3 regions of the Desemzia sp. C1 genome follow, and region 2 is predicted to be linked to each of the others. Evidence: riboswitches for the same ligand, from Rfam matches in the RefSeq annotation. Region 2 holds a riboswitch; each other region holds the start of a gene.
What was found. Region 2 has a riboswitch for lysine ahead of dapF (diaminopimelate epimerase). Riboswitches for the same ligand answer to the same signal wherever they lie in the genome.

Region 1: another riboswitch for lysine. It lies ahead of LMF32_RS03605 (diaminopimelate dehydrogenase); the one in region 2 lies ahead of dapF (diaminopimelate epimerase).
Region 3: another riboswitch for lysine. It lies ahead of LMF32_RS11035 (TIGR00366 family protein); the one in region 2 lies ahead of dapF (diaminopimelate epimerase).

What each region holds. Positions count from the first base shown of each region.
Region 1 covers NZ_JAJIZP010000003.1:644,729-650,262, reverse strand. The annotation lists gene nrdD (anaerobic ribonucleoside-triphosphate reductase) at 1-2,166, opposite strand, end outside; lysine riboswitch at 2,384-2,529, shown strand; gene LMF32_RS03605 (diaminopimelate dehydrogenase) at 2,629-3,600, shown strand; gene LMF32_RS03600 (GNAT family N-acetyltransferase) at 3,678-4,100, shown strand; gene LMF32_RS03595 (MerR family transcriptional regulator) at 4,249-4,677, shown strand; gene LMF32_RS03590 (aldo/keto reductase) at 4,802-5,534, shown strand, end outside.
Region 2 covers NZ_JAJIZP010000003.1:1,134,305-1,139,838, forward strand. The annotation lists gene dapD (2,3,4,5-tetrahydropyridine-2,6-dicarboxylate N-acetyltransferase) at 152-847, opposite strand; gene dapF (diaminopimelate epimerase) at 890-1,675, opposite strand; lysine riboswitch at 1,759-1,930, opposite strand; gene LMF32_RS05955 (pyridoxal phosphate-dependent aminotransferase) at 2,066-3,220, shown strand; gene LMF32_RS05960 (amino acid ABC transporter ATP-binding protein) at 3,587-4,321, opposite strand; gene LMF32_RS05965 (ABC transporter permease subunit) at 4,334-5,534, opposite strand, start outside.
Region 3 covers NZ_JAJIZP010000003.1:2,183,393-2,188,926, forward strand. The annotation lists gene LMF32_RS11020 (GTPase) at 1-125, shown strand, start outside; gene thpR (RNA 2',3'-cyclic phosphodiesterase) at 155-730, shown strand; gene LMF32_RS11030 (CoA pyrophosphatase) at 732-1,361, shown strand; gene LMF32_RS11035 (TIGR00366 family protein) at 1,397-2,797, opposite strand; lysine riboswitch at 2,948-3,095, opposite strand; gene LMF32_RS11040 (sensor histidine kinase) at 3,299-5,074, shown strand; gene LMF32_RS11045 (LytTR family transcriptional regulator DNA-binding domain-containing protein) at 5,052-5,534, shown strand, end outside.

The DNA.
Region 1 (5,534 bases), 490 kb from region 2:
ACCTTTCAAGTGTTTGACCCGTGACCGGATTTCTTTATGGCGTCCTGCTACCATAGGACGTTGTTGCGGATTACCCAGGTAACCGCATGTCCGTTTGACGACATCGCATTCAGCCGGATCGTGATTGCCACAAACAGGGCATTTAAAGCCAACTTCTGTAGGTTCAAATTCGCCTTTGAAATCACATTTGTAGCAATGATCAATCGGAGTGTTGGTGCCAAGGTAGCCTACTCGATCATAGGCATAATCCCATACTGCTTCCAGAGCTTTTGGATTGGTATCCAGTTTCGGGTATTCGCAGTAATGGATAAAGCCTCCAGAACAAAACTGCGGATAGTCTTTTTCAAAATCCAGCTTTTCAAAAGGAGTAGGATTTTTCCGGACGTCATAATGGAAACTATTCGTATAATAACCTTTAGCGGTAATGTCTGGGACCTCACCGAATTTTTCGGTATCCAGACGACAAAAACGATCCGTCAAACTTTCACTAGGAGTAGAATATACACTGAAGTGATAGCCGTATTCGTCACCCCATTGATCAGCAGCATTTTTCAATTGTTTAACGATCTCCAGAGTAAATTCTTTTGCTTCAAGGTTCGCTTCCCAATCATTCCCGTAAAAAGAAGCTGCAACTTCATATAATCCGATATAACCGAGTGAAACAGTTGCTCGTTTGTGAGCAAATAAAGACGCTACAGATTCTCCGGGAGCGAGCCGCTGTCCAAATGCTCCATGTTGGTAAAGGATCGGCGCATTTTCAGGAAGAGCCTCTTCTACCCGCTTAGCTTTATAAACGAGTGCTTCTTTGGCTACAGCCAATCGAGAACGGAAAATGGTCCAAAAAAGAGAGAAGTCTCCATTTGCTTCTAAAGCCATTCGAGGCAAGTTCAGTGTCACTACGCCCAAATTCATACGGCCAGCTGTAATGTCTTGTCCTTGTTCATTCTTCCATCCTTGTAAGAATGATCGGCAACCCATAGGCGCTTTGAAGCTTCCAGTCAACTCCACAATTTTGTCGTAACTCAAAACATCCGGATACATTCGTTGAGTAGAACATTCTATGGCTAACTGTTTGATATCATAATTAGGGTCGCTCGGGCTTAAGTTCAATCCGCGTTTTAACGTAAAGATCAGTTTTGGGAAAATGGCTGTCCGCTTTTCTTTCCCTAAGCCTTGGATTCGAATCTGGAGAATAGCTTTTTGGATTTCTCTTTCAAACAAATTCGTTCCTAAACCAAAACCAATACTAGTAAAAGGTGTTTGACCTTGGGAAGTATAAAGCGTATTGATTTCATATTCTAAACTTTGCATCGCGTCATAAATGTCTTTTTGAGTTCGTTCTGTTACGTAAGCTTGTTTCTTTTCAGGATCTGAGATCCATTTTTCAGCTTCTGATTGATGCTTTTGATGATTGAGTTGTGCATAGGGAGCCAACACTTCATCGATCCGGTCAAAGCTGCAGCCGCCGTATTGACTGGAAGCCACATTTGCAATGATCTGAGCCGTTTGGGCAGCTGCTGTTTGGATAGAACGAGGACTTTCTACTTCAGCATTCCCTATTTTGAACCCTTGAGCGAACATATTCTCAAAGTCGATCAAGCAGCAGTTGCTTAAAGGAGAGTAGGGTGTGTAATCCAAATCATGATAATGGATGTCGCCTTTTTCGTGGGCATTGGCAACCGATTTAGGCAATAAACGTATACCAATCGTTTTTGCCACTATTCCGGCGGTCAAATCGCGCTGGGTGTTGAATACATTGCTGTCTTTATTGGCGTTTTCGTTGACTACTGTCTTATCTTTTGCCAACAATTTAGTAATCATATAATCGATATCTCGGTTTTGATGGCGGGAACGTTGCTTACTCGATTGGAATTCTTGGTAGTGTTCTAAAGTTGCTTGATACCCTTTTAATGATAGAACTTTTTTCACAAGACTATCTAAATAAAGTGTTGAAACAACTTCCTCTTCTTCAAAATAAAGAGAATTTTCTATTTCATTAAGCAAATCGAGAGCATTAAAATCGGATAACTCTGTAGTGTCCGCCAAACGGGCAGCTTTTAAAAGCGAACGTTTCAATTTAGAAGATTGATACGGTTCTAAATGACCGTCATTTTTTTGGACAGTTAAAGGGTTATGTAAGACTGCATTTTTTTGATGTGGTGACATATGACTTCCTGCTTTCTATATGATCTATTCTTTATTTTACCGCTAAAAAAATAAATAACAACTAAAAAAACACCATATGTATAACTTTTTTAATTACTTAAATACTACATGTTGTGTTTTAGTAAGTATCTGTTGGTTGCCACATTCCGCTCCACAGGAATGAGTTGATTTCTAAAAAACCGTGTGTTAGGGTTAAGAAAATTAAACAGAATAGTCGATATAAGATAGAGGTCGCGGTTGTAAAGAGTAGCTTGTCGAAAGGTGCAGTCGCCGAAATGCTAGAAAGCATTGGGATCATATTAAATAAGTATGGTACTGTCAACTTTGAGATGCCCATCTCAAATGCGAAGAACTGCTTATATTGAGGGCAGAAGGAGAAAATCATGGGTGCCTTTTGCTCATGATTTTTTGTTTATTTTCATGAACAATTATTCAATAAGGGATTTGGAAAGGGGAAACACGATGGCGATCAAAATTGGTATTGTAGGGTATGGTAATTTAGGAAAAGGGGTAGAGACGGAGTTGGCCTTGAACCCGGATATGGAACTAACAGGTGTCTTCACACGAAGAGATCCTGCACAAGTGCCGAGTAATGCAGCAGTTTATCAGTTGGACGAAATCACTGATTTTAAAGATAAGATCGATGTCTTGATTCTATGTGGAGGATCGAAGTCGGATATTCCTGTCCAAGCTCCTGTACTGCAACAGAATTTCCACACAGTAAACAGCTACGACAATCATGCTGAAATACCGGCTCACTTTGACAGTATCAATGAAACAGCACTAACCAATCAGACAGTAGGAGTGATTGCGACTGGATGGGATCCTGGTTTGTTTTCATTGAATCGATTGGTAGCGGAATCTGTATTGCCCAAAGGAGAAACATATACGTTCTGGGGCAAAGGGGTCAGCCAAGGGCACAGTGACGCTATCAGACGAGTAGCGGGTGTTAAATTAGGGGTACAATATACTCTTCCTAATGACGATTTGATCACGGAAATCAAAGAAGGGAAAGAAGTTTCTTACACAAAAACCTCTTCTCATAAACGAGTGTGCTATATTGTGCCTGAAGAAGGTGCAGATAAAGAAGGCATCACAAAAGACATCCAAACGATGAAAGATTATTTTGCAGAATACGAATCAGAAGTTCATTTTATAAATGAAGCAGAGTTCTACCAGCAGCATACAGGGATGCCGCATGGCGGACGTGTGATTCGTCGAGGGTATACTGATGAAGCGAATATGGCTGTTTATGAATTCAGCTTAGATTTGGACAGCAATCCTCAATTCACTGCAGCTGCAGCTATTGCTTATGCTCGAGCAGCCTATCGTTTAGCACAAGAAAAACAATACGGCGCCAAAACGGTTTTTGATATCGCACCAGCGTATCTTTCTCCAAAATCAGGAGCAGAGTTGCGGAAAGAACTGCTTTAAGGAGGGCTTAAATGACGTTGCTGTATGAAATCTTCTACTGATTATTAAGAAAAAATAAAATCAGAGGAGAAAACAACATGACAATTATCTTTAAAGAAAACCAACATCTGCCGGAAAAAGCTGTTCATGCTTTATACGATTCAGTGGGGTGGTCCGCTTATACGAAAGACATGGAAAAACTGTTAAGAGGCATCCGAAATTCTTTTATAATCACTGCGTATAAAGAACAGGAATTGATTGGATTAGTTAGGTATATTACTGATAAAGAGACGATTTTATTTGTACAAGATCTATTGGTGAAACCCGATTTTCAACACCAAGGAATTGGCGGCGAGCTGCTTGATCGAGTACTCAACAAGTATCCTAAGGTCAATCAAAATCTGCTGTTAACGGATCGAACAGAAAGTACTATTTCTTTCTACAAACGCCAAGGATTTAAAATGGCAGAGGATCTAGAAGCAGCCGCTTTCGTGAAAGACCGAAGATACGATGGAATGTGAGCGTTAGTTACAGTAGTTAAAAAGCAATCTCTTGTAGTGACCAAAGAGATTGCTTTTTTTCATTTCATCAACCATTTATATTTGTTGGTATGGAGTAAACTCCATAGTTTATAATACTAGTTAGTATGAATGTTTAGGAGGTTGAAAGATGAACATTAAAAGTGCAGCAAAGATGTTTGAGTTATCGATAGATACGTTAAGGTATTATGAAAGAGTCGGTGTCATTCCGCCTGTCAAAAGGGATAAAAATGGGTATCGGAATTATACGACAATGGATTTGAATTGGATTTTTTTAGCAAAAAGTTTACGTAAAGCAGGGTTATCTATCGAATCGATGATTGAATTTGCAACATTAGCTCAATCTACCGAAGACGTTTCAAAAGCGCAGAAAGAAATTCTTTCTAATCAACTCCAACAGATAGAAGCTCGTATTGTTGAGATGGAACAGGCACGGGATTTGCTGATCCATAAGATTGCTACTTATGATGAGCATGTAGCGCAATTTCAAGCTGGTTCTGTAGAAGAGAAAGACATCGAACAGTTATGGGAAATGGCTCATGTTAAAGAAATGGAATAAAAATAGAAATGAAGAGAAGAAAGTACTTGCTATGGAGTACACTCTATAGTTTACAGTAGAAATAGATGGTATCTACATTTAAATGTAAGCGAAATCAATTTTAGTAAAGAAAGGAAAGTGCTGTATGCAAACAATAAAATTAAACAATGGAGTAAAGGTTCCTATTTTAGGATTCGGAACTTTTCAAATCACAGATCCGCAAGAAGCAGAAGAGTCAGTTATAAATGCCATAAAAGCAGGATATCGACATATCGATACAGCTCAAAGCTATTTGAATGAAGAAGCTGTTGGGAGAGGAATCAAAAAATCGGGTGTTTCAAGAGAAGAGTTGTTCATTACTACAAAAATTTGGATCAGTAATACGACTTATGATGGTGTATTGGAGTCATTCAAACGTTCTTTAGACAGATTGAATTTGGAGTATGTTGATTTACTGCTTTTGCACCAACCATATAATGACACATATGGTGCTTGGCGAGCAATGGAAAAGTTACAGGAAGAGGGTAAAATTCGGGCTATTGGAGTCAGTAATTTTTCAGTTGCTAAAGCTGTCGACTTATCCCAATTCAATAAAACAACTCCCGCAGTAAATCAGATTGAAATCAATCCTTATCATCAGCAAAGTGAAACGCTCGAATTGTTAAGAGCTGAGGGAATCGTTTCAGAAGCATGGGCACCATTTGCTGAAGGGAAAAACAACTTATTCCAAAATCCCGTTTTAGCAGCTATTGGGGCTAAATATAACAAAACGGTGGCTCAAGTGATTATTCGATGGCTGGTCGAGCAGGATGTTATTGTATTAGCGAAGACTGTAAAACCAGAACGGATGGAAGAGAATTTATCTATCTTCGATTTTG
Region 2 (5,534 bases):
TAGAAAATGAAGAGCGAGGAAATGGTGTAATATACCAGTTCCTCGCTCTTTTACGTTCCCTTTTGCATTCATTATTTGGAAAAAGGGAGCGCAAATGGACTTTCGACACTTTAGAAGCAGCGTATCTTTTGGGACGGGCCATTTCTTGCTTTTACAACTCGCGCAAAGCAGCAATCAATTCAGTATTGCTGGCGGTTTTTTCATCTTTTGCTTTTAAAACACGCGCTGGAATACCGCCAACCACCACATTTTCTGGAACATTTTCGATCACCACTGCTCCAGCAGCGACAACACTTCCTTTACCGATTCGAACGCCCTCAATAACAACAGCATTAGCGCCAATCAAAACGTCGTCTTCGACTACTACAGGAGTGGCTGAAGCGGGTTCAACTACGCCAGCTAAAACAGCACCAGCACCGATATGGCAATTTTTACCAACAATAGCTCGACCGCCAAGAACAGCTCCCATATCGATCATGCTTTTTTCACCGATGACAGCACCAATATTGATGACCGCTCCCATCATGATCACAGCATGATCGTGGATTTCCACTTGGTCTCGGATGATAGCTCCGGGTTCTATGCGGGCATTTATGTCGGTAGCGTCAAGAAGAGGAACAGCGCTGTTTCTACGATCGTATTCCAATTCTACATCACTGATGTATTCTTTATTTAGTTCAAGAATGACCTTCAAATCTTCATAATCTCCGAAAACAACTTTAGAGAGTCCTTCTCCAAATACTTTACAGTTCGGGAAATCAATAGACTCGGTCAGGTTGATATGAGCTTTTACCGGTGTCTGTTTTTTAGCTTGTTGGATAAATAGAATAATGTCTTGTGCGTTCATGGGAAATGTCCTCCTAGTGGGTTAAAGAATATTTTGCTAAAATTATTTCTTGTATTCAAATACAGCTGGACCGTTCATATAAACATCTTCTGTTCCAGAAATGGTCAATGCCCCTTGTTCTAAATGTACAGTCACCTTATCTTTTACGAGACCTGCGTCTCTGGCTACGACGAAGCTGGCACTGCATCCAGTCCCGCAAGCCAATGTCCAGCCGACACCGCGCTCAAAAGTCCGCACGATCAGTTCATCTTGATTCAACACCTGTACAAAATTAACATTGGTTTGCTGTGCAAATAAAGGGTGGTGACAAAGCTTTTCGCCTAAATCGGATTCCAGCATAGCCGGTGCATCTTCTACAAAAACAACCGTATGTACAGTTCCCATAAATAAACTAGTGAATGTAATCTCTTTCCCATCAATATAAATCGTTCGATTGACGTAAGAAGCATCATCCGCAGCTCCAAAAGCTTCATTTGAATAATCAGGCCGGCCAATATTGACTTCGCAATAGAAGGGCTCATGTTGGAGGATGTCTACGATCATTTCGCCCGCCAAGGTTTGGACAGCAAATTGGTTTTCTGCAGTCAATCCTTTGTCTAGAACGTATTTGGCAAAACAACGAATTCCGTTGCCGCACATCGGAGCTTGAGAGCCGTCACGATTGAACAGCAGCATCTCCAAAGGGTTTTGTTTGACGACGATAAGCCCATCTGTATCAAATTGTTCTGAACTGCATAAAACAGCAGCCTCTTCCGCATAATTCATTCCATCTTCAAAATCACGGATCACAAAAGTATTGCCGCAACCGTTGTATTTATAAGTCGACATACCAAAACCCCTTTTATATTTTTTTCCAAGCAACAAAAAAAGACCCATTGCTGGCGTCTTAAATGTATGCAATTGTTTTGCAGACATATAATAGCGCCTCTGCTGTTCCAGCAGGAGTGACATAGGTATTCCCCATATCCCCACGAAAAAAGATCCGCCAATCTTTATCGTTCGGCAATGGCTGCCTTTCGTACACCGTCACAGAATGCCTTCTTTGGTGTAGTACTCATCTACATTGCTACCTCTATTCAATTTTTAATTTACGTTTTTGATTTTTTATATCTTACCACTAAATGTTTTCTTTGTCTATTTGTCAAAAAAGAAAAATTAAAGATTGTTTTTTTTCTGCAAACTGGTACACTTTTTTTCATAAGAAAAAGGAGTGATCGAATGAAAGAACTGTTGAATAAAGACGTCCTTCAATTGCAAACAAGCGAAATACGGGCATTTAACCAATATGCAGTAGATAATCAGGCTTCACTGTTTCTAACTTTAGGAGAACCAGATTTTCCAACACCAGAATCTATAAAAGAAGCGGCAATCGATTCCTTAAATAGAAACCAAACACGCTATTCATCAGCTCAAGGAAGCCTTGAACTAAGAGAAGCCATTTGTGCATTTGAGAAAAAAACGAATCACGTAGATTATTCACCAGAGGAAGTCATGATCACAGTTGGTTCTACAGAAGCTATTTCAACGGCTTTAGCGACCCTATTGAATCCTGGAGAAGAAGTGATTATTTTACAACCCGCTTTTCCTTTATATCGGCAATTGATTCAAATGAATAGAGGAGTATGCGTCTCAATCGATACTTCTGAGAACCAATTTCAACTGTCAAAAGAAATGCTGGAAGCAGCGATCACTCCTAAGACTAAAGCTATTATCATCAATACTCCAAACAATCCTACAGGAACGATGCTGGATGCTTCTTCACTAAAAGTGATTTATGAAGCTGTGAAGAAACATGAGCTTTTTGTGATCAGCGATGAAGTGTACAATCAATTAGTGTTTACTGAGTTACCTAGTCCATTATCGCAATATACGGATATCAAAAAATATATCATCACGTGTCAAAGTTTCTCGAAACCATACGCTATGACTGGTTGGCGTATCGGATACTTAATAGCGGATCAGGAATTTATTGAAGAAGCCCTCAAAATTCACCAATATGTGCTTTCATGCGTCAACACCTTCATTCAAGATGCCGCTATAGCTGCACTGGATTACGATGTGAAAGAGATGCTGGATTCTTACCGCTTACGGAGAGATTATGTTTATGACCGTTTGAGAGCTATGGGCGTGGACGTGGAATTGCCAGACGGTACTTTTTACATACTGCCATCGATCAAAAAATATGGGATGACTTCCTATGAATTTTGTAAACAATTAGTTCTTGATCAAGGAGTAGCTTTGATTCCAGGCAGCTATTTTGAAGCAGATGATTATGTACGAATCAGTTTTTGTGTCGACAGGAACGTTTTAGAAGAAGCGATGGACAGATTGGAGCTTTTCCTTTCTCGTTTACCTAAAGCAGAAGAGCAGTAAGGTATGCTCAAATGGTTTGCGTTCCTTTATTAGCGGAAACAGCAGAAAAACGGTACGCAAAAATCATTTGCGTACCGTTTTCTCGGTAAAAAGAGAAATAAAGGAACGAAAGCAACATTTGCGTTCCTAAAAGGCATCAAAATCCTCAAAAAGGGGACGGAAAGCGTTCTCGCAGATTCCGCAATACCTAAACCAGCAAATAAAAGAAGAGTCCCATACAGACAGAGCATAGAATGCTTACTGTATGGGACTCTTCTATGGGTTAAACGATAAAATTTCAAGACCATCAGATTATCGGCAAGAGCTCCTTGAACCTCGTCGTTTAAAACTTACGTTAAAAAAACAATATTAAATGCAATGCTAAAGCTAGTTCAATACTCGAGACAGAAAGGCTTTCGTACGTTCTTCTTTAGGATGGTTGAAGATTTCTTCAGGAGTTCCAGCTTCAGCGATGACGCCTTTATCCATGAAGATCACGCGGTCGGAAACTTCTTTTGCAAAACCCATTTCATGCGTGACGATGACCATCGTCAAACCTGTTTCTGCTAAGTGTTTCATAGTTTTCAAAACTTCTCCGACGATTTCTGGATCCAAAGCAGAAGTCGGCTCATCAAACAGCATAACGTCTGGATTCATAGACAGAGCCCGTGCAATAGCTACACGCTGTTTTTGTCCCCCAGAAAGTTGATCCGGTTTAGCATTGACGTATCTTTCCATATCAACTAGTTGCAGGTTTTCTTGAGCAATTTTTTCTGCTTCCTCACGATCTCTTTTCAATACAGTTACTTGTCCAGTGACACAGTTCTCCAAAACGTTCATGTTATTGAACAAGTTGAAAGATTGGAATACCATGCCTAGATTTTTACGGTATTTTGGCAAACTGTATCCTTTTTTCAGAACATTTTCACCTTTATAAATGATTTCTCCGCTGGTTGGTTTTTCTAATAAATTTATGCAGCGAAGCAGTGTAGATTTTCCTGACCCGGAAGAGCCGATAATAGTAACAACTTCCCCTTTAGTAACGGAAAGGCTGATATCTTTCAAGACTTCGTTTTTTCCAAAATTCTTTTTTAAATGATTAATTTCGATAGTTGCTGACACGAGAAGACCTCCTTATTCCTCAGGATTTAATTCATCAAGCATGGCATATTCACTTGGACCATCAATTTTTCGTTCGACCAGACGCAAGAGCTGAGTTGCTGAAATTGTTAAGACAAGATAGATAACACCAACGATCGTAAAGGTCTGGAAGTATTGGTAGTTAGTACCCGCAGCGGTTGTTCCTTGGAAGAACAAGTCAGCAACACTAATAACACTCAGAACAGCCGTGTCTTTAATATTGATAATGATCTCATTACCCGTTGCCGGCAGGATATTCCGCATTACTTGGGGAAGGACAACCTTGATCATTGTTTGGCCATGTGTCATTCCAATGGCTTGAGCAGCTTCAGTTTGACCTTTGTCAACAGCGAAGATACCCCCTCTGACGATTTCAGACATATACGCTCCAGTATTGATCGACACAATCAACAACGCTGCAACTGTCCGGTTCATAGAGACACCAAAGGCTAATGCCGTTCCATAATAAATGACCATTGCTTGCACGATCATGGGAGTTCCACGAAAGACTTCAATATAGATAGTCAAAAGTCCATGAACAATTTTTTGGAGGAAACGGCTAAATGGATTTTCAGCAGAGGGCAGTGAACGGAAAATACCAATGAGCAATCCAATCAGCAACCCAACAATAGTTGAAAATACAGCGATAAAAAGAGTCAGACCTGTTCCACGAAGAAAGAGGATACCATATTCATCTAAAATGTTTCTAAAATCACTAAGCAACCCTTCATCTGAATCAGATTCTGCAGTTTCGCCATCAGGTACTTCTTCTACTGCAGCAGGTTGCTCTTTAATGGCAGTGTCCATTAATTCTGTACGTTCATCTTCGGAAATGGTTGCGATGATTTCATTGATTCGTTCAAGATCTGGATCTCCTTGACGCATTCCAATAGCCACTTGCACGTCTTCGGGATTGGTTTGGAATCCTTCTCCCTCATCAAATTCCACCATGGTTAAGTCTGGATTAGCACCAGTAGCTGTTATCCCTTCAGGACGTTCGCTAACGTAACCGTCAATGACACCTGAAGCAAGGGAAGTACGCATGGCCGAAAAATCTTTCATGGCTTGTTCTTTTTGTACATCGGGTATTTGATCAATAACAGTGTAATGAAACGTACTCTGTTGGGCAGTGATTTTTGCGTTAGAAAGATCAGACAGGTTGCGTGCATCGGCAAATGGACTGTCTTTTCGAGTG
Region 3 (5,534 bases), 1.0 Mb from region 2:
AAGAGAGACTGAAGAAGTCCAGTAAAAAACAAGCGGTCGAAACCACTGAAACAGAGGATCTTTCGTCAACTGAACTATCTAGTCCTAAAGAGAAGAAAAAATGGTGGAGAAGAAAGAAATCATAAGACTGACATGACGCAGGGGGTGAAAATGGATGCGTGTTTTTGTTGGGTTTGAACTGGACGAAACAGCAAAAAAGGCTCTTTTTAATGTGCAGCAGCAAATGATTCCTGCTGCAAAAAAAGGCCGTTTCACGGATAAACACAATTTTCATTTCACCCTTCAATTCATTGGTGAAGCCAATCCAAAAGAAATCGGTCAGTTAAGAACGATAGTCGCTGAAACAGCAGCTGAAACGAGCCCTTTTGATCTGTCAGTAGAGGTACTTGGTGCATTTCAAAAGAAAAAAGGCTTGATTCTATGGGCCGGTCCAAAAACAAGCGACCCATTGCTGCAACTGTATGAACGGCTGCATACTGTAATGAGAAAGAAATCGTTTATTATTGAAAAACAGCCTTACACACCTCACATCACTCTAGGACGAAACATTGGATGGAAAGAAAGCGCCAAAATTTCTTTCAACCCATCATTAGAGCATCCAATCCCCGTCCAATTAGAGTATTTGACTTTATTTGAAAGCGTACGCGTAAATGGTCGCTTAATGTATCGTCCTTTTGTGCGGTATCCCTTAAAGAGTTCAAAGAAATCTGCTGAAAGGAAAGAAGAATGATTTGATAGACAACATAGAAACGTTTTTCGCTCAATACCAGCCAAAACCGTTACACGTAACCAAAGAATACGCCGTACTCATCCCTATCATTGAAGTAGATGGTATTCCGCACTTGTTGTATGAGGTGCGCAGCCAACATATCTCCCAACCAGGAGACACATCTTTTCCTGGCGGCAGAGTTGAGCCGAATGAGACAGTTAAAGAAGCAGCGATTCGTGAAACTGTTGAAGAGCTGCAGATCCCAATCGAATCAATTCATGTCTTAGGAGCAATGGATTACATCGTTCAGAACAACCGTGTCATTCATTCAGTATTAGCCGAAATCAAAGGGGTAGACTTGCTGGATATTATTTGGAATGAAGAAGTAGAAGAAATCTATACGGTGCCGATTCAATACTTTATAGACAATGAACCGGATCATTATACGGTCTTAGGAATGATGAAGTACCCGCCTGATTTTCCTTATGACCGCATTCCAAATGGAAAACAATACAATTTCGGAAAACCTAAAAGCACGATTCCTTTTTACAATTTAAGTGATCATTATTTGTGGGGCTTTACAGCTTCACTGACCGAACGGCTTATTCATTTGATCAAAGAAAATAAGTTGTTTGACAGTAAAAAAGAGTGAGGCTCAAAGGCCTCACTCTTTTTATTTGCGTTTAATTAGAACGGTCCGTATTGAATGTAGTTCGCGATCAATAAGAAAATCATTCCCATAACCAACCAAATCAACATCAATTTACCAATGAATTTCAACCAAACATCATAAGATACTTTAGCGATGGATAATTGAGCCATCAATACACCAGAAGTTGGGATAATCGAATCCATAAAACCATCACCGAATTGGAACGCTAAAACAGCAGTTTGACGTGTAATACCCAATGTATCCGCTAATGGAATCATTACTGGCATAGTAGCTGCTGCTTGTCCGCTTCCAGACGGAATAAAGAAGTTGATCACGATTTGAGTGATGTACATTCCAACGACTGCTAATGAATCCGGTAGAGAACTGATCAAATGAGACAAATAGTTGATCAATGTGTCAATGATCAATCCATCTTCCATAACCACTAAGATTGAACGAGCGATCCCTACAACTAATCCAGCGAAGACCATTTCTTTCGCTCCAACGACAAATGATTCTGCGATGTCGCTTGGAGACATTCTTGAAATCAATCCAGTTAAAATACCCATTCCAAGGAAAACTGAACCAATCTCGACAATAAACCAGCCGTATTGGAATACACCGTAACCAATAATGGCAAAACCGCCAATAAATACAATCAATGTAGCTAAATGTCTTTTAGTGAAAGCAGGAAGATTTTCAAAATCGATTCCTCCAGCAGTCACATGGGTACCTGCTTTGCAGTCATACAACAAGCTTGTTTCTGGATTTTTCTTTACTTTCTCTGCGTAACGCATCAAGAATACAGATGTAGCTACCCATAGAGAAAGAAGAATAATAATTCTAAAGCCGACTCCAGAAAACAACGGCAATTCAGCAATTTCTTGAGCAACTCCTACAGAGAAAGGATTCATGAATCCGGCGAAAAATCCGATGGCTGCTCCTAAAGAAATAATCGATACACCGACTAAGGCGTCATAACCTAGAGCCAATGCTAAGGCTACACCGATTGGGATAAATACAATCGTTTCTTCTGAAAGCCCCATTGTAGAGCCCAACACACCAAAGACTAATAGTAAAATCGGAATGACCCATTTTTCTTTTCCTTGCAGTCTTTTAACCAATAAGTTGATTCCAGAGCTGATCATACCTGAATCTGTGATCAATTGGAATGCTCCTCCTACGATGAATAAGAAGAAAATGATGTCAGCTGTCTCCGTCATTCCTTTTGGAACGGATTTTAATACATCAAAAAATCCTTGTGGGTTCGATTCAACGATAGTGTAAGAATCAGGAATAACCACTGTCCGTCCGTCAACTTCAGCACGTTCAAATTGACCGGCCGGTAAAACATATGTCATGATCGCCATAACGATCGTAAAAGAAAGTAGTGTCACGAATGTATGTGGAATTCGTGATTTTTTTTGTTGCAACATAATAATAAGTCCTCCTAGTATTTTATCGAAATCAATACTATTCATTAAAATGCTTTTGAAGAGGCAGCAGAAAAAGTAAAAAAAATACACAAAAAAGCTATGAGCAAAAGGGCCCATAGCTTTATTTATACTAGACTATACCTTCTGCCCACAACATGAAGAGCGCTCCTATAGCAAATTTGGGCAATTTGCTTAGGCAGTGCTACGCTTATTCAGCGCAGCCCCAGTACATTAGCACTTCGGCGATAATTCCTTTCAGATACTCTTACTCTTAATTACCGCGACCTCTACATCACATTGAATAATATTCAGTTCATCAACAGTTACAAACTATACATCATCCTTAAAAAGATTGCAATCTTTTGGAAAGGTTTCTAATAAAAGCCTTCGTTTTCCCCCGATTTTAATAAATTGATGCATAAAAATACCATTATTTTTTTCAGAAATGGTGTAGACTAAGAGTAGAAAATAGTTTTTGTCTACTTTACTGGAGGAGTGCTTATGCTGTCATTATTTATCCTACTGCTTGAAAGAAGCGGTTTGATTATCTTATTAGCTTACCTGTTGATCAATATTTCTTACTTCAAAACAGCTTTAGCCAACCGAAAAGATTTGTCTGTTAAAATCAAATTAATCATGGTTTTTGGTGTGTTTGCATTGATCTCAAATTACACAGGAGTCGAGATCAACAAAGATCAACTGATCATGAACCAATTTGTCACTCAATTATCTGCAGACTCGGCTCTTGCGAACACACGGGTATTGACGATCGGTGTCTCCGGATTGATCGGGGGCCCACTCGTTGGGACGATTGTAGGACTGATATCTGCAGTAGTCCGCTACTTCCAAGGAGGAGGAAACGTGCATATTTACGTTATTTCATCCTTATTGATCGGATTGTTTTCAGGCCATTTCGGTGGACGCTTTGTTAAAAAAGGAAACTATCCATCTGCCGTTGACGGGATAAAAATCGGCTTTTTGATGGAGTTGGTTCAAATGCTGTGTATCTTACTATTAGGCAGTTCATTCGCCGAGTCGTGGGAGCTGGTTCGTTTTATCGCCTTGCCGATGTTATTGACCAACAGTATTGGTACAGCAGTTTTCTTATCCATTATCGACACGACTTTAAAGCAGGAAGAACAGACAAAAGCTGTCCAAACGCACGATGTGTTGCAATTAACGAATCAGACACTGCCTTATTTCCGTTCTGGGTTAAACGAAGAATCGTGTGAAAAAGCTGCAAAAACCATTAAAGAATGGATGAAAGTAGACGCTGTCAGTATCACCAATCAAGATCGAATTTTAGCTCATGTCGGAGCAGCCAGTGATCACCATATTCCATCTACCGAGATCATCACGGATCTGTCTAAGCAAGTGTTGAGTTCGGGCAAACTAAGAGAAGCGCATTCGCGCCAGGAAATCGGCTGCAATCGTTCTGACTGTCCTTTAGCAGCGGCTATTGTGATTCCTTTGCAGTCAAAAAATAAAACAGTCGGCACGTTAAAATTGTATTTTACGGATCCGTCAAAACTAACTTTTGTGGAACGACAGTTAGCAGAAGGACTAGGCAATATCTTTTCTCAACAAATCGAATTGGGTGAAATAGAAGAACAAAGCAAACTCTTACAAGATGCGGAGATAAAATCTTTGCAGTCTCAAGTCAATCCGCATTTTTTCTTCAATTCAATCAATACGATCTCAGCCTTGATCCGTATAGATAGCGAAAAAGCTCGAACACTCCTGATTCAGTTGAGCAATTTTTTCCGATCCAATTTAACCGGGGCAAGAACCAATATGATTCCTTTAACCAAAGAACTGCAGCAAGTAGAAGCTTTTCAAACATTAGAGGAAGCTCGCTTCCCAGGGCGGTATAAATTAACGATCGACTACGACAAAGAACTGGAACAAACCTTGTTACCGCCTTTCTTGATTCAAGTGTTGGTCGAGAACGCTTTTAGACACGCGTTTAAACACCGTAAAACAGGCAATCACGTTTGGGTAGATGTTCATGGAGAAGAAGAAACAATCCAAATCAGTGTAAGTGATAATGGGGTAGGAATCGATCCTGCACTAGTTGATAAACTGGGCAAAGAGATCATTCCTTCTGAAAAAGGTTCCGGATCTGCATTGGAAAATCTAAATAAACGCTTGATCGGACTTTTTGGAGAATCGGCAAAACTGCAGTTTCAGTCAACACACAAAGGAACCACTGTATCGTGCAGAATTCAACGAAGAGAATTGGAGGAGGGAAAACATGCATACATTGATCGTAGATGACGAACCATTAGCTAGAAACGAATTGACCTATCTATTAAGACAGTGTCCTGAAATCACGTCTATTAAAGAAGCCGAGACTATTGAAGAAGCGGTAGGTCGTTTGATTGAAGGTCCAATAGAATTGATTTTTTTGGATATCCATTTGACGGAAGAAAGCGGGTTAACGTTGGCAGACAAGTTAAGTCGCTTAGAACATCCACCTATTATCATCTTTGCTACGGCTTATGACGAATATGCTCTTCAAGCTTTTGAATTAAACGCCCGAGATTATGTATTAAAACCTTTTTCATTAGAGCGTATTCAACAAGCAGTTAGAAAAGCCGCCCAAACTCATAGAGCAACGCAATCGTCTGCAAAAGAAAGAGTCTTTGAACATCCTGACGTTGGAACGATTCCTGTCCAAGTAGAAGACCGGATCTTTTTATTAAAAGTTGATTCTATCGTTGCAGTTAGTGTCCAG